DNA from 3 places in the Rhodopseudomonas sp. RCAM05734 genome. Region 3 is predicted to be linked to each of the others. Evidence: predicted binding sites of a transcription regulator. Region 3 holds the regulator's gene; each other region holds the start of a gene.
The links. Region 3 encodes PhoB, which activates phosphate uptake and scavenging genes when phosphate is short. Its sites were predicted from a motif close to TGTCATNNANCTGTCAT; they were not measured.

Region 1 (9,819 bases), 3.2 Mb from region 3:
CTGACCGGCGCGATCAACGCCCTGATCGAAAAGGCCGGCCTGCGCATCGTCGCCCAGAAGCGCATCCGCATGACCCGCGAGCAGGCCGAGACCTTCTACGCCGTCCACAAGGCGCGTCCGTTCTTCGGCGAACTCGTCGACTTCATGATCTCCGGCCCGGTGGTTGTGCAGGTTCTGGAAGGCGAGAACGCCGTTCTCAAGCATCGCGACGTGATGGGTGCCACCGACCCGTCGAAGGCCGCCGACGGCACCATCCGCAAGCTGCACGCCAAGTCGATCGGCGAGAACTCGGTGCACGGCTCGGACGCCACAGACACCGCCGCGATCGAGATCGCGCAGTTCTTCTCCGGCAACGAAATCGTCGGCTAATCGCTATCGGCGCCCGGCCTGCCGCTCCGCGGCGGGCCGGACATCTATCTAAAATCACGTTGTGGAGGCTGACTTGGATTGGTTGCTGCATATTATTGACCCGGCAACTATCAAGTCGGTGATCGTTCAGTTCGAAACCGAGATGCAGCAGCCAGCGTTCTGGCTCGCCGTCGGCAAGATCATCTGGATCAATATCCTGTTGTCGGGCGATAACGCGCTCGTCATCGCCATGGCATGCCGCAGCCTTGCGCCGAAGCAGCGCATGTGGGGCATGATCCTCGGCGCCGCCGCCGCCGTCATCCTGCGCATCATTTTCACCGGCATCGTCGCGACGCTGATGGAATTGCCCTACCTCAAGCTGGTGGGGGGCTCGCCCTGATCGTGATTGCCGCCAAGCTTCTGGTTCCCGAAGAAGAGGAAGAGGACGGCGTCCATGCTGCCTCCCATTTGTGGGCTGCCGTGCAGATCGTCGTCGTAGCCGACATCGTCATGAGCCTCGACAATGTCATTGCGGTCGCTGCTGCCGCCAATGGCAGCGTTCCCTTGCTGATCCTCGGCCTTGCAATCAGCGTTCCCCTGATCGTTGCCGGCGCGGCGCTGATCATGGCGCTGCTCACCCGCCTGCCGCTGCTGGTCTGGGCCGGCGCGGCACTGCTGGGCTGGATTGCCGGTGAAGTCATCGCCACCGATCCCGCCATCTCGCCGCTGCTGCATCGGATGTTCGATGGGCCGCTCGGTGCCGGTCTCGATGGCATTCTCGCCAAGCTCGGCCTGGCCATGCGATTTGCCGGCAACGGCCATGGCGGCGAAGTGGTGTGTGGCTTGCTGGGCGTGGTCGTGGTGCTGGCGGTCGGATCGATCTGGCGCCGCAGCCGCACCGCCCATACCGAGCAGGCTGCCTAAGCCACTGCACTCACCATTTGAATTCGATGCCGATCGTCCCCTGGTGGGACTGCGCGGCTGAGCGAAGCTTGCCGTCATAGTTGACGTAGAGCCGGGCTGAGCCGGTGAGGCTCAGCGATGCCGACGCGCCGGCATCGGCGCCGTAGCGACTCTCGCCGATGCCCTGGATGGAGATGGTCTCGGTGCCGAGGCTGACGGTGACCGGGCTGAAGCGCTGCGAGACGTTGTCGACGAACTTGCCATAGGCAGAGAGGTCGAAAATCTTCTGGTCGACGATCCAGTATTGCCCGATTTCCGCGCCGACCAGCACGCGTGAGCGCTCCGCGGTCGCGCCGGTCGCCGCGACCGGGTCGAGGCCGCCGAACTCCTGCAGCGCGTCCGTCGAGGAATGGACGTATTCGAACGCCACCTTCGGCACGATGCGCCCCTGACCGAGGCTCCAGAAGTAGCTGAGCTCGGTGAGCACGCCGTCAATGCGGGCATTGTAGCCGGCCGTGGCGAAGCCGAGGCCGGTGTCGCGGCGGCTATCGATCCTGCCGGATCCGTGCACCAGCGCGATCGCCCAGGTCCACACGCCCTTGTCGATCGCCGCGTTGAAGCCGACCTGGGTGAGATCGAGGGTGGCGGATTGCAGTGCCAGTGGAACATCGATGGAGGTGCGGCTCTGATCGACCGACAGGCCGAGGTTCACGCCTGGCATCACCCGCGCCCCAAAGCCGACCACACCGCCGGCGGTGTTGCGCTTGTCGCCAACAAAATCGCCCACCGCGCCAGTATTGGCGGTGACGCCATAGGCCTCTGCCCAGGTGCGGAAGCCCGGTGCTTCGGTGGCTTCGGAGCCACCGCCGCCGCCGGCATTGGTCCGCAGCGCCTTGTTGAAGCCCCAGGTGGCCTGGTTGCCGAGCCGTCGCAGGAAATTGCTGCCGACATCGGTGAGCGCGATGCCGGCCGACAGCCTGGCATTGCTATCGGCTGCAGATGGAACGGGCACGATGGCCGGCTGCGTGACGACGAGCGGTGGCGTGCCGGGAACGATGACTGGCGGTGTCACAACAGGCGGGGGAGGTCGAATGCCCTGCGCAAGCGCGGAGGCGGGCGCCAGACCTAGCCCAATGACGAAACCGAGCGCCAACGCACGGGCAAACTTGCCACCCGAGCTGTCAGTCTGCGAGTTCCGTATTGTGCTGCGCATGATGGAGCTTCCAGGATCCGGGGCCGACAGCAGATGGTCGACCGGCTCGTCGTCACGATACGCGATTGCTGCGGGATAGCTGCAGTACACGAGGCTTGTGCGGCGCGATTGGAAATCGGCTGTGCTGCGATTGCCACAGTCGCGCTCCGGAAATCGCCAGATAATTCAGTGCGATATGACTTTTTGCGCACCGAGCGCCGCAGCGTGTTCGAGTCTGCGGCAAACGCGGCGCCGGGATCCGGCAATAGAGCTGCAGGAGAGTCAGAGGCGGGCATCGCGGCGTGACGATGCTTTCGCCGCCGGCGTCGCCACTTGCTAACGCGCAAATTTCATGTTGGAATTCCTGCACAATCGGATTTAGGCCGTTCGACTGTGCGTTTGATGAAGGACATTCAGCAGACTACCGAAAGCCGCTTGTGGCGTGGCACGCGTTGAGCGTGGCCGCGTCTTTTTTGTAGCTCAACCAGGAGACCGGCGATGCAAAAGGGCACCGTCAAGTGGTTCAACCCGACCAAGGGTTATGGGTTCATCAAGCCGAATGCGGGGGACAAGGATGTGTTCGTCCATATCTCCGCCGTCGAGCGCGCTGGGCTCAGCACCCTCAACGAAAATCAGGTCGTGGAATATGATCTTGTCGAAAACCGCGGCAAGTCGTCCGCTGAAAATCTGAAAGTCTCGTAACTCGTCACGATCCGCGCAAACCACGGCAAGGCGATCGAATGTGATGCGATCCCCGGCGCAAGCCGGGGTTTTTCATTTTCGGGCAATGTTCAAGTACCCGCGATACAGCGAGCGCCCGAATTGCGCGATCAGGCTTTTGTCTTCTTCGCCGCCTTCTTGGCAGATTTCTTGGCGGGTTTCTTGTTCTTCGGGGCAACCGCCTTTTTCGGGACAACCTCCGGCTTGGCTGGAGCGAGCTTCTGCACCGAGGCGGCTTCGGCGGCGAGTCGCACCGACCGCGCGTAGCTGTCGGCCGCGTTGTCGGCGGACATCAGCAGCCGTCTGGCGGCGGCGGTGCCGTGCTCCATCGTCGTCTTGGCGATCTGCTTGAAGCGTTCCCTGGCGTCCTTGTCCTTTGCCTTGGTAGCGAGCGCCGTGAAGCGATCGCGCCGGCTTTTCACGGCTGCCATGAGGCTCTTGTTCTGTTGTTTCGCAATGTTCCGGATTACGACATCCAGATCGGCGTCAGCCATTGTTCATTCCCTTAAGTGCCATCAGGCAATTCGTTGTTATCAACTATGCAATCGCCGGGATCGCTTGGCAATTGTCGCATGCGCGCGCGGGCCGACCTAGACAATGGCCGGCGATATCATCGTGCCGGCAAGGCTGACGCTCCCGACGGTCTTGCACAGATCGCCATCGAGCCGGGCATCGCCGTTTGCAAGCAACCTCAGTGCTTCCGGATAGATGCGGTGCTCGATCGCCAGCACGCGTGCCGCCAGGGTATCGGCGGTGTCGTCATCGGCAACGGCGACGGCACCCTGCATCACGATCGGGCCGGCATCGGTTTCCGGAATGACGAAGTGCACCGTGGCACCGGAGATCTTGACGCCGGCGCGCAACGCCTGGCCATGCGGATCGAGGCCGGGGAAGGACGGCAGCAGCGACGGGTGAATGTTCAGCATGCGGCCGTACCAGCGCCGCACGAAATCGGCAGTGAACAGCCGCATGAAGCCGCCGAGGCAGATCAGGTCGACGCTGCAATCGTCCAGGGCTTGCTGCAGGGTGGTTTCGAAGGCCGCGCGGTCCTTGCCGAAGGGCTGGCTCTCGACCACCCGCGTGGCAATGCCGCGCGCGTTGGCGCTGACCAGGCCGGGCGCATCCGCCTTGTTCGAGATCACGACGACGATCTCGGCGGGAAAGCCGTCAGCCTTTGCGGCATCGATCAGCGCGGTCATATTGGACCCGCGCCCGGAAATCAGGATAGCGACGCGGCGGCGCATCACGGCCTCACAGGGTCAGGTCGAGATGCCCGTCATAAATCACGCGCTCCTCGCCCTCGGTGGCAATGACTTCGCCGAGCAGCGTCACGACTTCGCCGCCCTCGCGGAGGATGTCCATCACCGCCTGCACGGCGTCGGGCTTGACGATGGCGATCATGCCGATGCCGCAGTTGAAGGTCCGCAGCAGTTCGAGTTCGGCGATGCCGCCTTGTTCGGCCAGCCACTTGAACACGGGCAGCACGGTGAGCGCGTTCAAGTCGATGCGGACGCCGAGGTCCTTAGGCAGCACGCGCGGGATATTGTCGGTGAAGCCGCCGCCGGTGATGTGGGCGAGGCCCTTGACGGCGCCGGTCTCGCGGATCGCGCGCAGGCAGGATTTGACGTAGAGCCGGGTCGGGGTCAGCAGCGCACCGCCCAGGGTCATGATCGGCAGGAACGGCGCTTGCGCGGAATAAGCGAGGCCGGAGTTCTCGACGATCTTGCGCACCAGCGAGAAGCCGTTGGAATGCACGCCGGAGGAGGCGAGGCCGATGACGGCGTCACCGGCGGCAATGTCTTTGGTCGGCAACAGCGTGCCGCGCTCGGCGGCGCCCACGGCAAAGCCGGCGAGGTCGTAGTCGCCGTCCTTGTAGAGCCCGGGCATCTCGGCGGTCTCGCCACCGATCAATGCGCAGCCGGACTCCCGGCAGCCTTCGGCCACGCCGGCGATGACCGCTGCGACGGCCTCCGGATCGAGCTTGCCGCAGGCAAAGTAGTCGAGAAAGAACAGCGGCTCGGCGCCCTGGACGACGAGGTCGTTGACCGACATGGCGACCAGGTCGATGCCGATCCCGTCATGCACGCCGGCTTCGATGGCGATCTTGACCTTGGTGCCGACGCCGTCGGTGGCCGCGACCAGGACCGGATCCTTGAAGCCGGCCGCCTTGAGATCGAACAGGCCGCCAAAGCCGCCGATCTCGGAATCCGCGCCGGCGCGCGCGGTGGCGCGGACCATCGGCTTGATGAGGTCGACCAGCCGGTTGCCGGCATCGATATCGACGCCCGCATCCGCGTAGGTGAGGCCTTTTTTCGGGTCGGTCATGGCCGGTTTCCTGGCATTAAGCAAAACGGTGTAATTTCGGCTGGTTACGTCGGATTCCGGTCGCGTGCAATGGCTCGCAAGCAGGCCCGGTATGGACTATGTACAGCGTCAGCCGGTCAGGGCCGCCAAAGCCCGGATTGCGAAACAGACCGAGCCGGGAAGCCCACGTTGAGTATTCCAAACATTATTACGCTCGGCCGCATTCTGCTGGTGCCGGTCATCGTCTGGGCAATCGCCTCCAGCCAGATGGAAATCGCATTCGCAATATTCGTGATTGCCGGGGTCAGCGATGCCGTGGACGGATTTCTTGCCAAGCGCTTCAATATGGCAAGCGATCTGGGCGCGCTGCTCGATCCGCTCGCCGACAAGGCGCTGCTGGTTTCCATCTATGTCGCTTTGGGCATCTGGGGCGCGGTGCCGCGCTGGATCGTCATTCTGGTGGTGTCGCGCGATATCATGATCGTCGGCGCCGTGATTGTGTCATGGTTGTTCGGCAAGCCGATCCCGATGAAGCCGCTGATGGTGTCGAAGCTCAATACGGTGGCCCAGGTGGCATTCGCCGCCTTGGTTCTCGCGGCCCTCGGATTTGGCTTCAAATCGTCCCCTTACGATTTGATTCTAATGGGTTTTGTGACGGTCTTGACCTTGCTTTCGGTGTCCCTCTATCTGGTCGAGTGGATGCGGCATATGAGCACGATCGAGCCAACCCGCTGATCGCCCTGACCGGGCAGGCCGTCAGGCATGGAGTGACTGTGTGACAGGCCGCGTACAACCTCGACGGCTGGCGTTCGCGCTGCCCCATGCGGAAAGCCTGTCCCGCGACAATTTTCTTGAGGGCCCGGCCAATGCGGCTGCGCTCGGCCTGATCGACGAGCTGGCCGGACTGGCCGAACCGCGTGATGCTGCTGGTCGGCCCCGAAGGCTCCGGGAAGAGCCATCTCGCGGCGATCTGGGCGGAAGAGGCCGGTGCCCGCTCGACCGGCGCCCATGCCCTGACCGCCGCTTCCGTGCCCGGAGCTCTCGCCACCGGCGCGCTGGTGGTGGAGGATCTCGACGTTGCCACTTTGGATGAGCGCGCGCTGTTTCACCTACTGAATCTTGCGCGCGAAGACGAAGCCTTCGTGCTGATCACCGCGCGGGTCGCCCCGGCCGCACTGCCGATCGAACTGCGCGACCTGCGCTCGCGCCTGCGCGCGGTGCCGGTAATCAATCTGATGCCGCCCGACGATCAACTGCTGCGTGCACTCATCGTCAAGTTTTGCGCCGACCGGCAACTGACCGTGGACGAAACCGTGGTGAGTTATCTCGCCAGCCGGATCGAGCGATCTTTTGCCGCAGCCCGACAGGCGGTCGAATTGCTCGATACCGAGGCGTTGCGGCGGGGCCGTCCGGTGACGCGCGCATTGGCCGCGGAACTGCTGCGCGACGCCTGACTTAGCCTCCCAGGAGCGCGATGCCGCGCTTGACGGCGTCGCTGGCAAGTTCATCAATGTCATCGAAGTGTCATGTGGTTCGCACATGGTTCGGGCCGATTGCCAGCGCGCCAATACGACCGGAATCGGGATGGATCGAAACGTTATGGAATCGACGCAAGATATTGTTATTGAAGAAAAAAATGGCGAACCCCAACCTGTTGCGGTAATTGCTTCGGGGCCTGAGCGCTTCATCAATCGCGAGCTGTCCTGGCTGCACTTCAACCGCCGGGTGCTCGAGGAATCCGTCAATCCCGGCCATCCCGCGCTGGAGCGGGTGCGCTTCCTGTCGATCTCCGCGAACAATCTCGACGAGTTTTTCATGGTCCGCGTCGCCGGCCTCAAGGCCCAGGTCCGCGAGGGCATCACCGAGCGCAGCCCGGACGGCCTGACTCCGGCGGAGCGGCTGGCGCTGATCAACGAGGCGGTGTCGAAGCTGGCCATCGATCAGCAGGCGATCTGGCGCGACCAGCGCAGCATGCTGGCCGATGTCGGCATCGTGCTGCTCGATGGCAAGGACGCCACCAAGGCGGAGCGGACCTGGATCGAGGACCATTTTCTCCACAACATTTTTCCGCTGCTGACGCCGCTGGCGATCGACCCGGCGCATCCGTTCCCGTTCATCCCCAGCCTCGGCTTCACTATCGCGCTGCACCTGGCGCGCGTCGCTGACGGCAAGCCGATGAATGCGCTGATCCGCATGCCCGGCAAGATCGACCGTTTCATCAGGCTGCCCAGCACCGGGAAAGACAGTGCGGCCCGCCTGATCACGCTGGAGCAGGCCACCGGCCTGTTCATCGGCCGGCTTTTCCCCGGCTATGTGGTCAAGGGGCAAGGCGCCTTCCGCATCATCCGCGACAGCGAACTGGAAGTGGAAGAAGAGGCCGAGGATCTGGTGCGGCTGTTCGAGACCGCGCTGAAGCGGCGGCGCCGGGGATCGGTGATCCGGCTGGAAATCGAAGCCACGATGCCCGCCGAACTGCGCGCCTTCGTGCAGCGCGCGCTGTCCACCAGCGATGACGAGATCCTGCTGGTCGACGGCGTGCTGGCCATGAACGAGTTGTCGCAACTGACGCGCCTCGACCGTTCCGACCTGGAATTCGTGCCCTACGTCCCGCGCCATCCGGAGCGGGTCCGCGACCACGGCGGCGACATCTTTGCCGCGATCCGGCAGAAGGACCTCGTCGTTCACCACCCCTACGAGTCCTTCGACGTGGTGGTCCAGTTCCTGCAGCAGGCGGCGCGCGATCCCGACGTGGTGGCGATCAAGCAGACGCTCTATCGCACCTCGAACAACTCGCCGATCGTGCGCACGCTGGTGGAAGCCGCGGAGGCCGGCAAGTCGGTCACTGCGCTGGTCGAATTGCGGGCACGCTTCGACGAGGAGGCCAACATCAAATGGGCGCGCGATCTCGAACGCGCCGGCGTTCAGGTGGTCTATGGCTTCCTTGAGTTAAAGACCCACGCCAAGCTGTCGCTGGTGGTCCGCCGCGAGGGCGGCACGTTGGCCACTTACGTCCACACCGGGACCGGCAACTACCACCCGGTCACCGCGCGCATCTACACCGACCTGTCCTACTTCACGTCCGATCCGACCATCGGCCGCGACGCGGCGCGGGTGTTCAACTACATCACAGGCTATGCCGAACCGAGCGACATCGAGAAGATGGCGGTGTCGCCGCTGACGCTGCGCAAGCGGATGATTGAGCACATCCAGGGCGAGGCCGCCTTCGCGCGCGCCGGCAAGCCGGGTGCGATCTGGCTGAAGATGAATTCACTGGTCGATCCCGACATCATCGACGCGCTGTACGACGCTTCCAACGCCGGGGTCACGGTTGAGCTGATCGTGCGCGGCATCTGCTGCTTGCGGCCCGGCGTGCCAGGCCTGTCGGAGAACATCCGCGTCAAGTCGATCATCGGCCGGTTCCTCGAACACGGCCGCGTCTATTGCTTCGGCATGGGCCACGGCCTGCCGAGCGCCAAGGCTGCGGTCTATATCTCCTCGGCCGACATGATGCCGCGCAACCTCGACCGCCGCGTCGAGATCCTGTGCCCGCTGCAAAATCCTACCGTTCATCAACAGGTTCTCGAGCAAATCATGGTGGCGAACCTGAAGGATAACGAGCAGAGCTGGCAGTTGTTGCCGGACGGGTCGTCAACGCGTATGAAGGCCGCGAAGGGTGAGGAACCCTTCAACGTACATAGTTACTTCATGACGCATCCAAGTCTGTCTGGCCGTGGCAAATCGCTCAAAGAATCCTCGCCGCGCCGCCTCACGCGCAAAGCCGAGCGTCAGCAGTCGTCGTAAGGAATCCGCTCGGTGACAATCCGCGCACGCAAACGCGAAGCCAGTGTCGCGGTGATCGACATTGGCTCCAACTCGGTGCGACTCGTCGTCTATGAATCGCTGACCCGAAGCCTGGTTACGCTGTTCAACGAAAAGGCACTGTGCGGCCTCGGCCGTGAAGTGCAGACCACGGGTCTGCTGGCCGCCGATGCGGTCGGCAAGGCATTGACGGCGCTGCGCCGGTTTCGCGCACTCTGCAAGGTCATGAAGGTGGGGCGTGTCTATGCCATCGCCACCGCCGCAGCGCGCGATGCCAAGAACGGGCCCGACTTCATCGTCGCGGCGGAGAAGATCTGCGGCTGTGAGATCCAGATCATTTCCGGTCCGCGCGAGGCGAAGCTGTCGGCGCTGGGTGTGATCTCGGGCATCCACAAGCCGAACGGTATCGTCGGCGACCTCGGCGGCGGATCGCTCGAACTGATCGATGTGAAAGGCAATGCCGTACGAACCGGCATCACGCTGCCGCTCGGCAGCCTGGCGCTGCAGGACGCCTCGCAGAAGTCGCCGAAACG
Region 2 (9,819 bases), 190 kb from region 3:
GACGTCTGATCCATTGGTGCGATGAGCCGTTTGAGCGATCTCACTCCGGCAATCATCCCATCATGGAGAATTCGATGATCCTTCCCACGGATACCATCGTCGCCGTCGCCGACGGCGAAAAGCTGAATCTGTTCCGCAATACCGGCACCGAAACCGAGATGAGCCTTGTTGCGGCTGCGGATCAGGACGTCGAAGCCGCCGTCGGCGCCGGCGGCACGAACAGCTCGTCGGCCAATCCCGACCAGAGCCGCGTCGAGGAAGACGGCTTCGCCACCGGCATTGTCGCGATGCTGAACCAGCGTGTGCTGGCCGGCAAGTTCAGCAATATCGTGATCATCGCCGCGCCGAAGACGCTGGGCGAGATGCGCAAGCACTATCACAAGAAGCTGGAAGAGGCGTTGGTCGGCGAGATCGCCAAGGACCTCACGGGGCATTCGATCGCCGACATCGAGAAGTCGATCCACGCCGCGTAATAATTCGACCACACACTCGCTTGTCGTCCCCGCGAAAGCGGGGACCCAGTAAACGCTGTCGTCGAGATCCATCGCCAATGCCGGCGATTACTGGGTCGCCCGGTCCCGGCGCGCAATTGCGCGCCAGGCCGGGCGATGACAACGGAGCATTAGGTAGCTGCGGATGATAAGCGGATAGCTACGGCTTCAAGATCACCTTGCCCATGGCCTGCCGTCCCGCCAGCACGTTGAGCGCGTCGGCGGTCTGCGCCAGCGGGAAGGTGCGGTCGACGTGGGATGAGATCTTGCCCTCGGCGGCCCACCTCACCAGCTTTTCCAGATTGGCGCGGTTCTTCGCCGGGTTCTTCTTCACCCACGCGCCCCAGAACACCCCGCGAATGTCGCAACCCTTCAGCAGCGCGAGATTGAGCGGCATCTTGGGAATGTCGCCGGCCGCGAAACCTATCACCAGGAAGCGGCCTTCCCAGGCGATGGCGCGCAAGGCGGCTTCGGCGTAGGTGCCGCCGACCGGATCGAAGATGATATCCGCGCCGTTGCCGCCAGTCAGCCGCTTCAGGCCTTCCTTGAGATCCTCTGTGGCGTAGTTGAGGCCGAGTTCCGCGCCGTGCTGTTTGGCGAAATCGAGTTTTTCGTCCGACGATGCGCAGGCGATCACCTTGAGGCCCATCAGCCTGCCGAGTTCGCAGGCCGCAAGCCCGGTGCCGCCGGCAGCGCCGAGCACCGCCAGCGTCTCGCCGGGCTTCGGGCTGGCGCGGTCTTCCAGCGCATGCAGCGCGGTGCCGTAGGTGATGATGCAGCCTGCGGCGCGATCGAAGTCGAGGTTGTCGGGAATCTTCACCGCAGACGCCGCGGGCACGGCGACCTTCTCGCGCGCGCCGTTGTAGCCGACCGAGGCCACCACGCGGTCGCCCACCTTGAGGTCGCTGACGCCTTCGCCGACGCTGTCGATCACGCCCGCGACTTCGGCCGCCGGCGAGAACGGGAACGGCGGCTTGATCTGGTACTTGCCCTGGATCATCAGGATGTCGAAGAAATTCAGCGCCGCGGATTTGATCGCGATCACCACTTGGCCGGGTTCGGCGACGGGATCCGCGATGTCGGCCAATACGAGATCGTCGGGTTCGCAGAACTGCGAGCAGAGAATGGCTTTCATCGACATCTGACCTTCTGATTGAGACAGTTGGTGCTTCTTGCCGGATTTGTCGGATGCCTACAATCTGATTCGCATCCGTGCCTGCCGGGCTGCCTTTCCAAACCGGGGTTTCCCGGTTAAGTCAGACGACGTGACGGCGCGGATGCGGGCCATCTTCCAGTCACAATAATGAGGGATCGAGACTTGATGTTGGTGCGGCGAATTCTGACGGTTGTGGCGATGGGCGCGTTGATGGGCAGCATGTCCAGTGGCGTGCATGCGCAGAGCGCCCCGTCCAAAGGCGCAAAACCGGCTGCGGCGAAACCTGCGCCGGCGAAGCCGGCCACTACTGCCGCCAAGCCCGCTGCGGCCACGCCTGCCGCCGCGAGCGGCGGCGCCGAGCCGACCCTGATCGGCCAGTTCGGTACCTGGGGCGCCTACACCGCGACCCCGAACGGCAAGAAGGTCTGCTTCGCGCTGGCCAAGCCGTCGTCGTCGAAAACCAATCCGCCGAATCGCCCGCGCGATCCCGCCTATGCGTTCATCTCGACGCGTCCGGCCGAGAAGGTCGTCAACGAAGTCTCGATCATGATCGGCTACCAGCTCAAGCCCGGCTCGGAATCGGCGCTGGAAGTCGGCGGTGCGCGCTACGCCATGTATACCCAGGGCGACGGGTTGTGGATCAAGAACGCCGCCGAGGAAGAGCGCATGGTCGAAGCGCTGCGCAAGGCGCCCGATGTCACGGTCAAGGGCGTCTCTGCCAAGGGCACCGAGACCACCGATACCTTCTCGCTGAAGGGGCTGGCGCAGGCGCTGGACCGGCTGGCTCAGGATTGCCGCCGCTAATTTCTTGTCCCGGGCGCGTGCGCCGCAGAACCGGGACCGCCAAAAAGCCGTGGCCGTAACGGTCCCGGATCTGCGGAGCGGCACTTCGCGCCGCACCGCGTCCGGGACAAGTGGCCGATTTCCCGCTAAATCATTGCCGCCGTTAATATTGCCGCAATTAGCGCCTTTTCAGGGCGTGCCGGAAAGCCTATCTGAGGCTGACATTCCCGCGACATCACAGATCGACCACCATGACCCCTGTTTCAGCCGAGGCCGGTTCCGCCATTGACGTCCCGACGGGCGTTCCGCACGGCGAAGCGCCGCTCGAGAAGACTGCCCTCGAGACCTATGTTCCGCTGGCGAAACCGTCGCTGATCGGCCTGTCGCGGGCGGAAATCGCCGATCAGCTCGGCTCGATCGGGGTCGCGGTGGCCCAGCGCAAGATGCGCAGCCAGCAGCTGTGGCACTGGATGTATGTCCGCGGGGTCCAGAACTTTGCGGAGATGTCCAGCATTTCCAAGGATATGCGGGCGCAGCTCGAACAGCATTTCACGGTCGCGCGGCCGGAAGTCGTGGCCGAGCAGATCTCCAATGACGGGACCCGCAAATGGCTGCTGCGGCTGCCGAGCGGCACCGCCGGCGAGAAGGCCCATGAGGTCGAGTGCGTCTATATCCCCGAGACCGACCGCGGCACGCTGTGCGTCTCCTCGCAGGTCGGCTGCACCCTGACCTGTTCGTTCTGCCACACCGGTACCCAGCGGCTGGTGCGCAACCTGACACCCGGCGAGATCGTCGGCCAGGTCATGGTCGCCCGCGATCGCCTCAATGACTGGGCCGACCGGGAGACTCCGAACGGCAACCGTCTCGTCACCAATGTGGTGATGATGGGGATGGGCGAGCCGCTGTACAATTTCGACGCGGTGCGCGACGCGCTGCTGATCGTCTCCGACAATGAAGGCATCGGCATCTCGCGCCGCCGGATCACTCTGTCGACCTCCGGCGTGGTGCCGAACATTTTCCGCACCGGCGACGAGATCGGCGTGATGCTGGCGATCTCGCTGCACGCGGTGCGCGACGAGTTGCGCAACGAGCTGGTGCCGATCAACAAGAAATATCCGCTGGCGGAACTGCTGCAGGCCTGCCGCGACTATCCCGGCGCCTCCAATGCGCGGCGCATCACCTTCGAGTATGTGATGCTGAAGGGCGTCAACGATTCGCTCGACGATGCCAAGCTGCTGGTGAAGATGCTGAAGGGCATCCACGCCAAGATCAACCTGATCCCGTTCAACCCGTGGCCTGGCACCAAATACGAGTGCTCGGACTGGGACCAGATCGAGAAGTTTTCCGAATACGTCTTCAACGCTGGCTACTCCTCGCCGGTGCGCACCCCGCGCGGCCGCGACATTCTCGCCGCCTGCGGGCAGCCGAAGTCGGAGACCGAAAAGCTCTCGGCACGCGAGCGCGCCGCATTGCGCGCCATGGCGATGACGGACTGATGCAGAACCTCATGGTGAGGAGCGCGACTTCGCGCGTCTCGAACCATGAGGATGAACTGCCCTCGCCCTTCGAGACGGCGCAAAATGCGCCTCCTCAGGGTGAGGGGCCAGCACATGATGCGGCGAAGAAGAGATTACAATGTCCCTGATCGGCCGGTTGTTCGTCGTCCTGTTCGGCTTCCTTGCCGCCTGCCTCGTGGCCGGCGGCATTGTCGTCTGTGCGATCCTATTTCCGGAAATGAGCGCACTCGACACCGGCGGCTTCGATCCCGACGCGCTCAATGTTCTGCTCGGCTTCGGCTTTATCTTCGTCAGCGGATTTGCGCTGCTGCCGGCGCTGGTGATCGTTGTCATCACCGAGGCCTTCGACGTGCGCAGCGCGCTGGCTTATGCGATCGGCGGCGCGGTGGTGGGTCTTGCCTGCTATCTCGGCCTGATCCCCTTCGATCCCGCGACACTGCATTTCGACGGCATCGTTCGCCGTCACCTCGAAGTGATGACGGGGGCCAGCATCGTTGGTGGCCTGATCTACTGGGTGATCGCCGGTCGCAATGCCGGCCGCTGGCGGCAGCCGAGGGGCGTTTTGCCGCAGCCGCCAGCCCCGCCCTCATCCTGAGGCGCCGCCGCAGGTGCGACGGCCTCGAAGGATGACATTTCGCAGCCTTTTCATCTGCACCCTCGTCGGCTAAACCGCCCGCCATGAACCGGACCGGACTCTTCATTGCGCTTGGGCTTTGCCTCGTCGTCGGACTGACCTTCGGGCTCCATCCGGAACTCGACCTGAAGCTGGCGGCGCTGTTCTACGACCCCGCCACCAAGTCATTTCCGCTGAAATCCGATGCGCTGGCCGCATTCGCGCGCGATGCAGCCATGTGGATCTGCTGGGCCTTCGTTCTGCCGTCCATCGTCGCTTTGCTCGTCAAGCTGATCTGGCCGAATCGCAAGCTGCTGGTCCCCGGCCGCACCGTCATGTTCCTGCTGGTCACCATCATCCTCGCTGCCGGCATCCTCACCAACCTGACCTTCAAGAGCCACTGGGGCCGGCCGCGGCCGGTGATGGTGAGCGAATTCAGCGGTCCGTGGCAGTTCAAGGCGTGGTGGGATCCGACCGGCGAATGCGGCCGCAACTGTTCGTTCTTCTCGGGCGAGGGCGCCACCGCATTCTGGACCTTCGCGCCCGCCGCCCTGACGCCACCCGCCTGGCGGCCGGTGGCCTATGTGGCCGCCGCAGCGTTCGGCGCGGTGACCAGTGGCCTCAGAGTGGCGTTCGGCGGGCATTTCTTCACCGACGTGGCGATTGCCGGGCTGGTGACCTTCCTGGTGATCTGGCTGATCCACGGTTACATCTACCGCTGGCCCTCTACAAGATTGACGGATGAGGGCATCGATGCCGAACTGACCAAGCTGGCCTGGCCAAGCTATGCCTGGCGGCGGCGCCTGCTGGGTGGCCGCAGGCCCTCCAAGCCGTCCTTCGTCGACCGGATCACCGAGCAGCATCACGATTGAGCAGGCCGCTTGCGATGCCGCGTTGACGCGCTTTGCCTGGCCGGGCTATCGCTGGCGGCAGAAATTGCCCCGATTGGACGTTCGATGATCACGATCTTGAAGAGCCTGCCCCAGGAAAAAACGTCGGTATCGCCTTCTCCGGCGGGCTCGATACGTCCGCCGCGCTGCTGTGGATGAAGCAGAAGGGCGCTCGCGTCTTCGCCTATACCGCGAACCTCGGCCAGCCCGACGAGGCCGACTACGACGAGATTCCGCGCAAGGCCATGGAGTTCGGCGCCGAGAAGGCCCGCTTGGTGGATTGCCGCTCGCAGCCGGTTCATGAAGGTATCGCCGCCATCCAGGCCGGCGCCTTCCACGTCTCGACCGGTGGCATCGCCTATTTCAACACCACGCCGCTGGGCCGCGCGGTGACCGGCACCATGCTGGTCTCGGCCATGAAGGAAGACGGCGTCAATATCTGGGGCGACGGCTCGACCTACAAGGGCAACGATATCGAGCGCTTCTACCGCTACGGCCTGCTGACCAATCCGGACCTGAAGATCTACAAGCCCTGGCTCGACGACCAGTTCATCGACGAGCTGGGCGGTCGCGCCGAAATGTCGGCGTTCATGACCGCCCACGGCTTCGCCTACAAGATGTCCGCCGAAAAGGCCTATTCGACCGACAGCAACCTGCTTGGCGCCACGCACGAGGCCAAGGATCTCGAACACCTCAACACCGGCATCCAGATCGTCAAGCCGATCATGGGCGTGCCGTTCTGGCGCGACGATTGCGTCGTCAAGGCCGAGCGCGTCACGGTGCGGTTTGTCGAAGGCCAGCCCGTGGCGCTGAACGGCCAGACCTTCGCCGATCCCGTCGCTCTGTTCCTCGAGGCCAACGCGATCGGCGGCCGTCACGGCCTTGGCATGAGCGACCAGATCGAGAACCGGATCATCGAGGCCAAGAGCCGCGGCATCTACGAAGCGCCGGGCATGGCGCTGCTGCACATCGCCTATGAGCGCCTCGTCACCGGCATCCACAACGAAGACACCATCGAGCAGTACCGCATGAGCGGGATGAAGCTCGGACGGCTGCTGTATCAGGGTCGCTGGTTCGACTCGCAGGCCCTGATGCTGCGCGAGACCGCGCAGCGCTGGGTCGCGCGCGCCATCACCGGCGAAGTCACGCTCGAACTGCGCCGCGGCAACGACTATTCGCTGCTCAACACCGAGAGCCCGAACCTGACCTATGCGCCGGAGCGGCTCAGCATGGAAAAGGTCGAGGACGCGCCGTTCACGCCGGGCGACCGCATCGGCCAGCTCACCATGCGCAACCTCGACATCAGCGACACCCGCGCCAAGCTGGACCTTTACGCCAAGGCCGGCCTGCTGAGCGCCGGCGAGGGCTCCAGCATCCCGAAGCTGGATAACGACAAGAGCTGAGGATCGTGTCCCGGACGCGGTGCGGCGCGAAGTGCCGCTCCGCAGATCCGGGACCCATCTTTTCTTGCAGCAAGCTGGACCCCGGATCTGCGGCGCACCACGCCGCGAAGACGCGGCGCAGTGCATCGCGTCCGGGGAACGACCACCGCGAACTGACTCCAGCTCCGTCATTGACCCGTTATCCGGCCGTCGTAATGGAGGCCACCCGCCCGTGACGGGCGCTTGAGGCCTCCATCATGAAGTATCCCGTTGCCGCCGCAGCGTTTGCCCTGCTGCTGTCCAGCGCTTCGCAGCTCGCCGCGCAGACCATCTATCCGATAGACCGCGCCGATATCCTTGCCGGCGCGACTTTCGACTTCAAGGTGGAATTCCCCGGACCGGTCGACGCCGGGAATATCAAGGTCACCGTCAACGGCGCAGACGTTGCCACCGCGTTCGGCAAGGCTGCGACCTACATCGCGCGCGAGGATGGTAAGGAACAGTCGGCGCTGCTGCTGCGCGACGTCGCGCTGAGCAAGCCCGGGGCCTACACGATCGAGGTCAGCGACGGCACGACCAGCCGCTCCATCGCCTGGAACGTGTACGGCACCGGCGTCCGCAAGGCGAAGAACGTCATCCTGTTCATCGGCGACGGCCTGTCGCCGGCGCACCGCATCGGCGCGCGGCTGCTGTCGAAGGGCATCAGCGAGGGCAAGAGCCTCGGCAAGCTGGCCATCGACGACATGCCGCACATGGCTTTCGTGGCGACGGCAGGATCGGATTCGATCATCACCGATTCTGCCAATGCGGCCTGCGCCTATGCCACCGGCCACAAGACCGCGGTCAACGCGATGGGCGTCTATGCGGACCGCACCGCCAACCCGTTCGACGATCCGCGCGTCGAGACCATCACCAGCGTGATCCGCCGGCAGCGCGACATGGCCATCGGCATCGTCACCAACACCGAGATCGAGGACGCCACGCCGGCGGCCATGGTGGCGCATACCCGCCGCCGCGCTGCCTACGACCAGATCGTCGAGCAGTTCTTCGCCGCGAAGCCGGATGTGCTGATGGGCGGCGGCGCGGCGAACTTCCTGCCGCAGGCCAACGATGCCTCGAAGCGCAAGGATGACCTCGACTACATCGCGAAATTCCGCGACGCCGGCTATCCGTTCGCGGCGACCGCGCCCGAACTCAACGCGCTGGCGGCGAAACCCGACACGCGCAAACTGCTTGGCCTGTTCGCGCCGGGCAACATGGACGGCGTGCTCGACCGCAAGTTCCTGAAAGGCGGTGGGGTCAGGAAAAATCCGGAACAGCCGGATCTTACCGAGCAATTGCAGGGCGCGCTGAACATCCTGTCGCGTAACGACAACGGCTTCTTCCTGATGGTCGAATCCGGCCTGATCGACAAATATGCCCATGCCCTCGACATGGAGCGCGCGGTCTATGACACCATCATGCTCGACAATGCTGTGCGGCTGGCGCGCGACTGGTCGACCGCGCGCGGCGAGGATACGCTGATCCTGGTGGTCGCCGATCACAACCATCCGAACAGCCTGGTCGGCACCGTCAATGATGACATGGCTGCGCTGCCCAACACGCCGCTGCGCGAGCGCGTCGGCGTCTACGAAAAGGCCGGCTTCCCGAACTATCCCGCTCCCGACGCTGACGGTTATCCTTCGCGGGTCGACGTCAGCCGCCGCTTGGCGATCTTCTCGGCGAGCATCCCCGATCACTACGAGACGCTGCGTCCCAAGCTCGACAATCCCAACGAGCCCACCGAGAAGGGCGACACGCCCGGCAGCTTCAAGGCCAATGCGAAATACAAGGATGTGCCCGGTGCGGTGCTACGACTCGGCAACCTGCCGGCGATGATGAATGCCAGCGTGCATTCCGGCGAGGACGTCATCCTCACCGCGACCGGACCGGGCAGCGATCGCGTGCATGGATCGATGGATAATACCGAGGTGTTTCGCGTGATCGCCGATGCGCTGGGGCTGGCGGAGAAGCGCTGACTTTTTCCGGCTCTGCCTTTCAACTATCAAAATAAAAATGGCCGGGATTGCTCCCGGCCATTTTCTTAATCCAGCCGATCAGCGTGGCGGCGCGATGCCGGCCGGCGGCGGCGGCAATGACGCCTATCCGCCGTTTAGCAGCGGCGTGATGCGGCGGATGGTGACGCGGCGGTTGCGGCGTTCCGGGCCGTCCGTCGGCACCTTCAGATACTGCTCGCCATAGCCCTGCGACGTCAGGTTCTCTTCGGGCACCTGGAACTGCCGGGTCAGCAATTCGGCGGCGGCCTGGGCGCGACGGTCAGAGAGCGACAGGTTGTCGACGTCCGAGCCGACCGCGTCGGTGTGACCTTCGATCAGGAAGACCTCCTTCGGATTGCGCGAGATCGCCTTGTTGAGGCCGTCCGCGATGGCCTGCAACTTGGCCGCCTGGTCGGGGGCGATATCCCACGACCCGGTTGCGAAGTTGATGGTGTCGAGGTCGATCGACGGCATCAGCTGCCGCACCGACGGGCTGTAGCGAATCTCGTCCAGCGAGAAGCGTCGTGGCACGCGTTCCACCGGCGGCGCCAGCATGGTGTCGTAGATGAGCTCCGGCGATGCATCTTCCGACTCCACGATGTAGCGGTCGCGCGGGATGCGGATCACCGGCGGCGGCAGGTCGACATAGAAGCCACCGATCGCCTGGGGATCGCGATAGGTGTTGTCGATGATGATCACCTCGCGGCCCCGGTCGTCGCGGCGGATGCGGCGCAGCAGCTGGCCGTCGCGGCCGGTGACGGTGATGATCTGCGATCCATCCGGACGGATCACGATCGTGCGGGAATCGGCGCCGTCGCGCTCGACGCGAATATCGCGTGCGCCGTAGCGGAAGCGATCCATCTCGTCGTGCCGGATGAACGACTGCCCGTTCGGATCCTGCACGATGATGCGACCGGGTTCGGTGAACACCGTACGTCCGCCCTCGCGACG
Region 3 (9,819 bases):
GCGAGTCATGGCTGAGGATGCGGATCATGATGATGTCGACGAAGCGCGACAGCACGCGCGCGGTGTCGGCGATGGTCTCGCCGCGGCCGAGCTGCATTTCCGCGCCGGTCAGCATCACCACCTCGCCGCCGAGCTGACGCATGCCGACCTCGAACGACACACGGGTGCGGGTCGAGGGCTTCTCGAAGATCATCGCCAGGGTCTTGTTCTCGAGCGGCCGGTCACGCTTGTCGCTGCTCTTCAGCTTCGCCTTGATGGCAACGCTGGCATCGAGAATCTTTCGCAGTTCCGTGGTGGGCACCTCGTTGAGGTCGAGGAAATGCCGCAGCGCTTTGGTCATGACGCGGCTCCCTGCTGCTGCGCGGCAGACGGTGACAGCGCGACACAGGCGGTCTCGAGGCGCTGGATGGCCTCCTCGATTTCAGCCTCGTTGACGATCAGCGGCGGCAGGAAGCGCACCACGTTTTCGCCGGCGCCGACCGTCAGCAGTTTTGCGTCACGCAAAGCTGCCACCAGATCGCCCGACGGCACCACCGCCTTGAGGCCGATGAGCAGGCCTTCGCCGCGCACTTCGGAAATCACCGAGGGGAAGCTATCGACCGCCGACGCCAGCTTCTGCTTGAACAGCAGCGACATCCGGTTGACATGATCGAAGAAGCCCGGCTTCAGCATCACGTCCATCACCGCATTGGCCGCAGCCACCGCCAGCGGATTGCCGCCGAAGGTGGAGCCGTGTGAGCCCGGTGCCATGCCGGCCGCAGCTTCCGCGGTGGCCAGGCAGGCGCCGATCGGAAAGCCGCCGCCGAGCGCCTTGGCCAGCGACATGATGTCCGGCGTGACGCCAAATCGCTGATGGGCGAACAGCGACCCGGTGCGGCCCATGCCGGTCTGCACCTCGTCGAAGATCAGCAGGATGCCGCTCTCGTCGCAAAGCTCGCGCAATGCCCGGACGAACGCATGCGACGGCGCGCGGACGCCACCTTCGCCTTGCAGCGGCTCGATCAGGATGGCGGCGGTGTTGGGACCGACGGCCTTCTTGACGGCCTCGATGTCGCCGAACGGCATCTGGTCGAAACCCTCGAGCGGCTTGCCGTAGCCTTCGAGATATTTTGCAGCGCCGGTGGCGGCGAGCGTTCCGAGGGTACGGCCGTGGAACGCGCCTTCAAACGTGATGATGCGGGTTCGCTCGGGCTGGCCCTTGGAGAAATGATAGTGGCGCGCCATCTTGATCGCGCATTCCATCGCCTCGGCGCCGGAATTGGCGAAGAACACGTAGTCGGAAAAGCTCTCTTCGCACAGACGCGCGGCGAGACGCTCGCCGTCCGGGCTCTTGAACAGGTTCGACATGTGCCAGAGCTTGGTGGCCTGCTCCTGCAGGGCGGCGACCAGATGCGGATGGCAGTGACCGAGCGAATTCACCGCGACGCCGCTGGTGAAGTCGAGATAGCGCTCGCCGTTGATCGCGGTCAGCCAGACGCCCTCGCCCGAGGTGAAGGCGAGATCCGCCCTGGCAAATACCGGCAGCAAATGAGACGTGCTTGCGCTCTTGGTCATAACCAATCCGATCGGAACTTCGGGTGACTGGGCGAACGCGCCTGTGCGAGATCGGACAACCTACCCCGGAAACGAAACGTGCCGCCTTTCCAGGCGGCACGTGGGCATTATTCTATGGTGACGGCGGTGGCTGTCAACCTCGGCGCACCGCGGAAACCCCGTAGTATTCCGGTGACGGCCCCGACGATCGAGGCAACTATTGGAGTCCGGGTGCGTTTCCCTGATGACAGAATCGCACAAAAAACCGATTTCTCTGTTTTGCAAGCACAAGGATGTGGACGCGCGATGCCTGACTCTTGCGCCAGAGTCACGGCATATTGTAGCTTCTGATCTATCGGGTACGACATATCGTGCGCGATTGTGTTCCACTACGGTCCAGTGTTCGGCGTAAACGTCCGGTCGCAATTTTTGCGCCCGGCGAGCGCTAAGGGATTCGGACTGCAGGGATTTTTGTGACGCTGGAGTCGCTGCGCTGCCTGACATCGGCCGGCGCGACACGAAGGGAAGAGTGCGATGACGGTAATAACCTGGACCGACGATCGCGTCGAGCAACTGAAGAAGCTCTGGGAAGGCGGCCTGTCGGCCAGCCAGATCGCCGCAGAGCTCGGCAATGTGACGCGCAACGCGGTTATCGGCAAAGTCCACCGCCTCGGCCTGTCCGGCCGTGCCAAGAGCCCGACCTCGGCGGCGCCGCGTCCGCGCAAGGCGCGTCCGGCCCAGCACATGATGCGGGTTACGCGTCCGGTGGCCCGCGGCAACACCGCGCTGGCCCACGCCTTCGAAGTCGAAGTCGAGCCGGATCCGGTCACCTATGACAATGTGGTGCCGATGGCGCAGCGGCTGAGCCTGCTGCAGCTCAACGAGGCGACCTGCCACTGGCCGATCGGCGATCCCAGCAATCCGGAATTCTACTTCTGCGGCGGCAAGGCCCTGCAGAGCCTGCCCTATTGCGCGCACCACTCGCGCATCGCCTACCAGCCGGCAAGCGACCGCCGTCGGCAGGCACCGAAGCCGATCAGGTAGTCTGGTTTCCCGGACGCGGTGCGGCATCCTTTATGCCGCTCCGCAGATCCGGGATCCCGATTTCTTCTTTCCAGCAAACAACCGGGACCCCGGATCTGCGGCGCACCACGCCGCTCACGCGGCGCAGTGCACCGCGTCCGGGGAACACCGAAAATCTCCGAAGAAACTACTCCGCCGCCTTGTCGAAGCGGTCATCCAGCGCGTAGCCGGCGCCGCGGACGGTGCGGATCGGGTCCTGCTCGCCGCCGGGATTGAGCAGCTTGCGCAAGCGGCCGATGTGAACGTCCACGGTGCGCTCGTCGATGTAGATATCGCGCCCCCAGACGCTGTCGAGCAACTGCTCGCGGCTGAACACCCGGCCGGGATGCTCCAGAAAGAATTCGAGCAGCCGGTATTCGGTCGGACCGAGATCGATCGGTCGGCCGGAACGCGCGACGCGGCGCTTGTCGCGGTCGAGTTCGATGTCGCCGAACGCCAGCACGGTGGCAAGGCGCTCGGGCGATGCACGGCGCAACAGCCCCTTCACCCGCGCCAGCAGCTCCGGCACCGAGAACGGCTTGACGATGTAGTCGTCGGCGCCGGTGGCGAGACCGCGAACGCGTTCGCTCTCTTCGCCGCGCGCGGTGAGCATGATGATCGGCAACGCCTTGGTCTCGGGCCGCGCCCGCAGCCTTCGGCACAGCTCGATGCCGGACAGGCCGGGCAGCATCCAGTCCAGCACCACCAGGTCGGGCACGCTTTCCTTCAGCCTCGTATCGGCGTCATCGCCGCGCGCCACCGTCTCGACGTCATAGCCTTCGGCGTCGAGGTTGTAACGCAGCAGCGTGGTCAGCGCTTCTTCGTCCTCAACCACCAGAATGCGTGCGTTCATATGCGGTGTACCTTACGTATTGCCGGGAGCAGTGGCGAAGTTGGTCATGTCGCCCTTGGGGCGCTTATCGAGGATCTGCTGGCCCTCGATCATGTAGAACACGGTCTCGGCGATATTGGTGGCGTGATCGCCGATCCGCTCGATGTTTTTGGCGCAGAACATCAGATGGATGCAGAACGAGATGTTGCGCGGGTCTTCCATCATGTAGGTCAGCAGCTCGCGGAACAGCGAGGTGCAGATCGCGTCGATCTCCTCGTCGCCCTTCCACACCGCCATTGCTGCGGGCAGATCGTGCGCGGCATAGGCGTCGAGCACGGCCTTGACCTGCGACTGCACCAGATTGGTCATGTGCTCGAGGCCGCGGATCAGCTTCAGCGGATGGAAATCGCTGTCGAGCGCGTTGACGCGCTTGCCGATGTTCTTGGCGAGGTCGCCGATGCGCTCGACGTCGGTGGCGACGCGCATCGCACCGACGATCTCGCGCAGGTCGACCGCCATCGGCTGGCGCCGGGCAATGGTCAGCACCGCGCGCTCCTCGATGTCGCGCTGCATCTGGTCGATTTCCTGATCGGCGGCGACCACGCGCAAGCCGAGTTCGACGTCGCGCCGGACCAGCGCGTCGACGGAATCGGTGATCTGGCGCTCCGCCAGTCCGCCCATCTCGGCGACGAGCCGGGTCAGTTCCTGCAGGTCGCCGTCGAATGCCTTCGTCGTATGTTCAAAAGCCATAATCAATCCTCTCGCGCGATGCGCGTCAGCCGAAACGGCCAGTGATGTAATCCTGGGTGCGACGATCGGTCGGCGACGTAAAGATCTTGTTCGTGGGACCGAACTCGATCAGCTCGCCGAGATACATGAAGGCCGTGGAGTCGGAGACGCGCGCGGCCTGCTGCATGTTGTGCGTGACGATGGCGATGGTGTACTCGTCCTTCATCTCGTCGATCAGCTCCTCGATCTTCGCCGTCGAGATCGGATCCAGCGCCGAACACGGCTCGTCGAAGAGGATCACTTCCGGCCGCACCGCGATGGTGCGGGCGATGCACAGGCGCTGCTGCTGGCCGCCGGACAGGCTGAGCCCGGAGGCGTTGAGCTTGTCCTTGACCTCGTTCCACAGCGCGCCGCCGCGCAGCGCCTTCTCGACCCGGCCGTCCATCTCCGACTTGGAGATCTTCTCGTACAGGCGCACGCCGAAGGCGATGTTCTCGTAGATGGTCATCGGGAACGGGGTCGGCTTCTGGAACACCATGCCGACCCGGGCGCGCAGCAGATTGAGGTCGAGCTTGGGGTCGAGCACGTTCTGGCTGTCGAGCATGACCTGGCCCTCGGCGCGCTGGCCGGGGTAGAGGTCGTACATGCGGTTGAAGATGCGCAGCAGGGTCGACTTGCCGCAGCCCGACGGGCCGATGAAGGCCGTGACCTTGTTGGCGATCAGGTTGAGGTTGATATGCTTCAGCGCGTGATGCTCGCCGTAATAGAAATTGAGGTCGCGCACGCTGACCTTGGGCCGCTCGTCGCCCTGCACCGCCGAGGGCGGCACTGCAACGCCGGGAACGCTGGTGGAAATCGAAAGCTCACTCATTTGGTTGTCCTCTCGGCGCCGAGAATGCGTGCACCAATGTTCAGGGCAAGTACGGTCAAGGTAATGATCAGGGCGCCGCTCCAGGCGAGCTGCTTCCAGTATTCGTAGGGGCTTTGCACGAAGTTGTTGATGGTCACAGGCAGGTTGGCCATGGTCTTGGTGAGATCCAGGCTGAAGAACTGGTTGCTCAGCGCGGTGAACAGCAGCGGTGCCGTTTCGCCGGCGACGCGGGCCGTCGCCAGCAGTACGCCGGTGATGAGGCCGGCGCGGGCCGCACGATAGGCGATGCGGCGGATCACCAGCGAGCGCGGCAGGCCGAGCGCCGAGGCCGCCTCGCGCAGTGGGTTGGGCACCAGGCCGAGCATGTCCTCGGTGGTGCGCACCACCACGGGGATGACGATCACCGCCAGCGCCAGCGCACCGGCGAAGGCCGAGAAGCCGCCCATCGGCACCACCACCGCGCCATAGACGAACAGGCCGATGATGATCGACGGCGCCGACAGCAGGATGTCGTTGATGAAGCGGATCACGTCGGTGAGCCGGTCGTTCTTGCCGTATTCGGCGAGATAGGTGCCGGCCAGCAGGCCGAGCGGCGCGCCGATGCCGACGCCGATCACCGTCATGATGATCGAGCCGACGATGGCGTTGAGCAGGCCGCCTTCCGTCGAGCCGGGCGGCGGCGTGTTCTGGGTGAAGATCTGCACGCTGATGCCGGCGAGGCCGTTGGTGAACAGCGTGAACAGGATCATCGCCAGCCAGCTGACGCCGAACAGGGCGGCGGCGAAGCACAGCGTACGGATCGTCATGTCGATCCGCCGGCGGTGGGCGTAAATCGGGTTCATGTTAGTTGCCCGCCTTCTTCTCAAGCCGCATCAGCATCAGGCGCGCGCCCGACAGCACGAAGAACGTCAGCACGAACAGCAGCAGGCCAAGCAGGATCAGGCCTGACTGATGCAACCCGTCGCTTTCGGCGAATTCGCTGGCGATCGCCGCCGAAATAGTAGTGCCGGGCCCGAACACCGAACCGGAGATCTTGAACGAGTTGCCGATGATGAAGGTCACCGCCATGGTCTCGCCGAGGGCGCGGCCGAGCGCCAGCATAACGCCGCCGATCACGCCGACGCGGGTGTAGGGGATGACGACGTTGCGGACGACTTCCCAGGTGGTGCAGCCGACGCCGTAGGCGGCCTCCTTGAGCACCGGCGGCACGGTCTTGAACACGTCCACCGAAATCGAGGTGATGAACGGAAGCACCATGATGGCGAGGATCAAAGCGGCGTTGAACAGGCTGAGATAGGACGGCGGACCGGCGAAAATGGTGCCGAGGACCGGCACGCCTTCGAACGTGTTGATCATGAAGGGTTGCACGTGGTTGGCCAGGAACGGGCCGAGCACGAAGAAGCCCCACATGCCGTAGATGATCGAGGGAATGCCGGCGAGCAGCTCGACGGCCATGCCGATCGGGCGGCGCAGCCACTGCGGGCACAGCTCGGTGAGGAAGATCGCGATGCCGAGGCCGACCGGGATGGCAATCGCCATGGCAATGACCGAGGTGATCAGCGTGCCGTAGATCGGGCCAAGCGCGCCGAGCACCGGCGGATCGGCGGACGGCGCCCAGCGCGCGGTCCACAGGAAGGCAAAGCCGTATTCCTTCATCGCCGGCCAGGCGCCGGCAATGAGCGACAGGATGATGCCGCCGAGGATCAGCAGCACCGACATCGCGCAGGCCCGCGTCGCCCAGTAGAAGGCGACATCGCCAAACTTGAAGGCGCTCAGGGCCTTGGCGCGGTCGTAAGGTCCAGCAGCTTCCATCGATGAACTCTGAACAGCCATATCTGCCACGCCATTCCCCTGTCTGTTGTTACGCCAGTCTAACTGTCATTCCGGGATGCGACAGCCGGCGAAGCCGGATGGCGCAGGCCCCAGCCACCCCGATTGGAGTGGCGGGGAAGCCCGAAATGTTCTGAGCATCTTGAGGTTCCGGGGTCGCTCGCAGTAATCTGCTCGCGCCCCGGAACGTCGAGTTCAGCTCAGCTCTTGATATCAGCCGACCAGGTCTTCTCGATCAGCTTGACCACGGGCTCGGGCATCGGGATGTAGTCGAGCTCTTCGGCCATCTTGTCGCCCTTCTCGAACGCCCACTTGAAGAACTTGACGGCTTCGGCAGAGGCAGCCTTGTCCGCGGGGGTCTTGTGCATCAGGATGAAGGTCGCGGCAGTGATCGGCCAGGAAGCTTCGCCGGGCTGGTCGGTGAGGATCACGTAGTAGCCGGGAGCCTTGGCCCAGTCGGCGTTCGACGCGGCAGCCTGGAAGGCAGCGATGGTCGGCTGCACGGTCTTGCCGGCCTTGTTGATCAGCGCGGCATAGGTCAGCTTGTTCTGCTTGGCGTAAGCGTATTCGACGTAGCCGATCGCGTTCTTGGTCTGGCTGATGTTGCCGGCAACGCCTTCATTACCCTTGGCGCCAACGCCAACCGGCCATTCGACGGCGGTGCCCGAACCGACCTTGGTCTTCCAGTCGGCGGAGGCCTTGGCGAGGTAATCGGTGAAGTTGAAGGTGGTGCCCGAACCGTCCGAACGACGAACCACGGTGATGGCGGCCGAGGGCAGCTTCAGCTTCGGGTTCAGCTTGACGATCGCAGCGTCGTCCCACTTGTTGACCTTGCCGAGATAGATGTCGGCCAGCAGCTCGCCGGACAGAACCAGCTCGCCCGACTTGATGCCTTCGAGGTTCACGACGGGGACGATCGCGCCCATCACCATCGGCCACTGGACGAGGCCGTCCTTCTCGAGCGCGTCGGCCTTGAGCGGCGCGTCGGTGGCGCCGAAGGTCACGGTCTTGGCCTGGATCTGCTTGATGCCGGCGCCGGAGCCGATCGACTGGTAGTTGAGGCCGTTGCCGGTCTCTTTCTTGTAGGCGTCAGCCCACTTCGAATAGATTGGGAACGGGAAGGTCGCGCCCGCACCGGTGATGTCGGCAGCGAATGCCGACGTCGATGCGGCCACCAGGCCGGCAACGACGATTGCCTTGAGGAATTTCATGATGGTCTCCATCTGCTGAGCTAGGCGCCGGACGCGCCCGATCTTGCTCACGCCGCCCGTTTAGGGCTGGTCGACTGACCTTTTATGATGGTTCAGTGACAGTTGGATGACAGCGCCAACCCTTTGAAATTGCGTCAATTTATGGCGTAGAGGGAGTCTTCACCTGGGGAAAAGCGGCCGTAAAAGTGGCGCCATTCTTCGGCACGCTTTCGATCAAAAGCCGGCCGCGATGACGGTTAAGAATATGTTTCACCAGAGATAATCCGAGCCCGGTGCCGCCCTGCGCACGGCTGTCGCCGACGTCGACCCGGTAGAACCGTTCGGTGAGCCGAGGCAGATGTTCCGGCGCGATGCCGGGACCGAAATCACGCACCGCGACCCGCATCTCCGGCGCCCCCTCGGGCGATGTCGACGGCGCCACGGAGACCAGCACCTGGCCGCCGGACGCACCGTATTTCAGCGCATTCTCGATCAGGTTCTCGAACAGCCGCAGCAGCTCCTCGCGGTCGCCGGCGATCATGACGGGGTCGCCCGGCAGATCCATCTCGATGCGGACGCTGCGTTCGGCGGCCAGCGGCTCCAGCCCGTCACCGACCTGGCGGATGATCGGCAGCAGGTCGACCAGCGTATCCGGCCGGACATGGGCCGAGAGTTCGACCCGCGACAGCGACAACAGGTCGTCGATCAGCCGCGCCATTCGCGTGGCCTGGGTGTGCATGATGCCGAGGAAGCGCTCGCGGGCCTTGGCATCGTCTTTCGCCGGCCCCTGCAAGGTGTCGATGAAGCCGGACAGCGCCGCCAGCGGCGTGCGCAGCTCGTGGCTGGCATTGGCAACGAAATCTGCGCGCATTTCCTCGACCCGGCGCAGCGGCGTCTGGTCGTGGAAGGTCATCAGCATGCAGGTGTCGGCGCCGCCGAAGGCGGTCGGCACCGACAGCGGCGTCACGATCAATTCCATCCAGCGATCGACCGGGACGTGATCGAGATAGGTGGCGCGGCGCGGCTCGGTGCTGGCGATGGCCTCGCGCAGTGCGGTGATGATCTCCGGGGAGCGCAGCGCGAACTGCGCCAGTTCGTTCTTGCGCAGCGCCGGGGCAAGCTGGGCGGCGGCCGTATTGAGGTGGATGACGCGGCCGGCCCGGTCGAGCAGCACTGCGGGATCCGGCATGCCGGCGATGATCGCACGGACCGCCGGGGCTTCCACCGGATTGACGCCGAGCACTTCCTCGCGCGACGCGACCGCATCGTGCAGCCGCCACGGCACCAGCGCGGACGCGGCAATGCAGGCGAACACGATGCCGGCGCGGGTCGGCGACAGCTCGCCGAACACCACCAGCGCGACCAGCGCCAGCCCCGCCGAGAGCAGGATGATGGCGGAATGGCGCAGCCGGTCGGGCCATGGCGAGAACATGGTTGGGGAGGAAGCTTCAACAGCCATTTGGCGGAACGTCTCCCTGCTCCGGATTTGACGATCAGGCGCCGGAGCCGCCCTGTTCCTTGAGATGGCGGCGATCGGATTGGGCTTCAACCTCGAGCGCCGCCGCCATCTCGCGAATCTTCTTGGATTGCGCGCCCACGATAATCTCCCGACACGTCAGCAAGATTACAGAGATGAAGAATGGCGCCAGATAATACAGCACGCGAAACAGCAGCATGCCGGCCAGCAGCTCTTCCTTGTCCATCTGCCACAGGCCGACCAGCATGGCGGCGTCGAACACGCCGAGCCCGCCCGGCGAATGGCTGGCGAAGCC

Region 1: the regulator PhoB is predicted to act here: its motif matches at 6,979-6,995, upstream of ACUXVA_RS19640 (RNA degradosome polyphosphate kinase).
Region 2: the regulator PhoB is predicted to act here: its motif matches at 7,019-7,035, upstream of ACUXVA_RS05630 (alkaline phosphatase).

Annotation. Positions count from the first base shown of each region.
Region 1 is NZ_CP199742.1:4,155,792-4,165,610, forward strand. It holds gene ndk (nucleoside-diphosphate kinase) at 1-369, shown strand, start outside; partial or broken gene ACUXVA_RS19600 (TerC family protein) at 443-1,272, shown strand; gene ACUXVA_RS19605 (autotransporter outer membrane beta-barrel domain-containing protein) at 1,283-2,464, opposite strand; gene ACUXVA_RS19610 (cold-shock protein) at 2,942-3,145, shown strand; gene ACUXVA_RS19615 (hypothetical protein) at 3,274-3,657, opposite strand; gene purN (phosphoribosylglycinamide formyltransferase) at 3,754-4,407, opposite strand; gene purM (phosphoribosylformylglycinamidine cyclo-ligase) at 4,415-5,488, opposite strand; gene ACUXVA_RS19630 (CDP-alcohol phosphatidyltransferase family protein) at 5,657-6,202, shown strand; partial or broken gene ACUXVA_RS19635 (chromosomal replication initiator DnaA) at 6,243-6,921, shown strand; gene ACUXVA_RS19640 (RNA degradosome polyphosphate kinase) at 7,067-9,268, shown strand; gene ppx (exopolyphosphatase) at 9,281-9,819, shown strand, end outside.
Region 2 is NZ_CP199742.1:1,145,134-1,154,952, reverse strand. It holds gene ACUXVA_RS05665 (host attachment family protein) at 75-473, shown strand; gene ACUXVA_RS05660 (NADPH:quinone oxidoreductase family protein) at 652-1,626, opposite strand; gene ACUXVA_RS05655 (invasion associated locus B family protein) at 1,858-2,451, shown strand; gene rlmN (23S rRNA (adenine(2503)-C(2))-methyltransferase RlmN) at 2,682-3,926, shown strand; gene ACUXVA_RS05645 (hypothetical protein) at 4,066-4,542, shown strand; gene ACUXVA_RS05640 (phosphatase PAP2 family protein) at 4,626-5,432, shown strand; partial or broken gene argG (argininosuccinate synthase) at 5,517-6,853, shown strand; gene ACUXVA_RS05630 (alkaline phosphatase) at 7,090-8,850, shown strand; gene ACUXVA_RS05625 (OmpA family protein) at 8,974-9,819, opposite strand, start outside.
Region 3 is NZ_CP199742.1:950,665-960,483, forward strand. It holds gene argF (ornithine carbamoyltransferase) at 1-340, opposite strand, end outside; gene ACUXVA_RS04675 (aspartate aminotransferase family protein) at 337-1,554, opposite strand; gene ACUXVA_RS04680 (GcrA family cell cycle regulator) at 2,068-2,577, shown strand; gene phoB (phosphate regulon transcriptional regulator PhoB) at 2,744-3,448, opposite strand; gene phoU (phosphate signaling complex protein PhoU) at 3,461-4,177, opposite strand; gene pstB (phosphate ABC transporter ATP-binding protein PstB) at 4,203-5,027, opposite strand; gene pstA (phosphate ABC transporter permease PstA) at 5,024-5,869, opposite strand; gene pstC (phosphate ABC transporter permease subunit PstC) at 5,871-6,869, opposite strand; gene pstS (phosphate ABC transporter substrate-binding protein PstS) at 7,058-8,068, opposite strand; gene ACUXVA_RS04715 (ATP-binding protein) at 8,208-9,506, opposite strand; gene ACUXVA_RS04720 (lysylphosphatidylglycerol synthase domain-containing protein) at 9,541-9,819, opposite strand, start outside.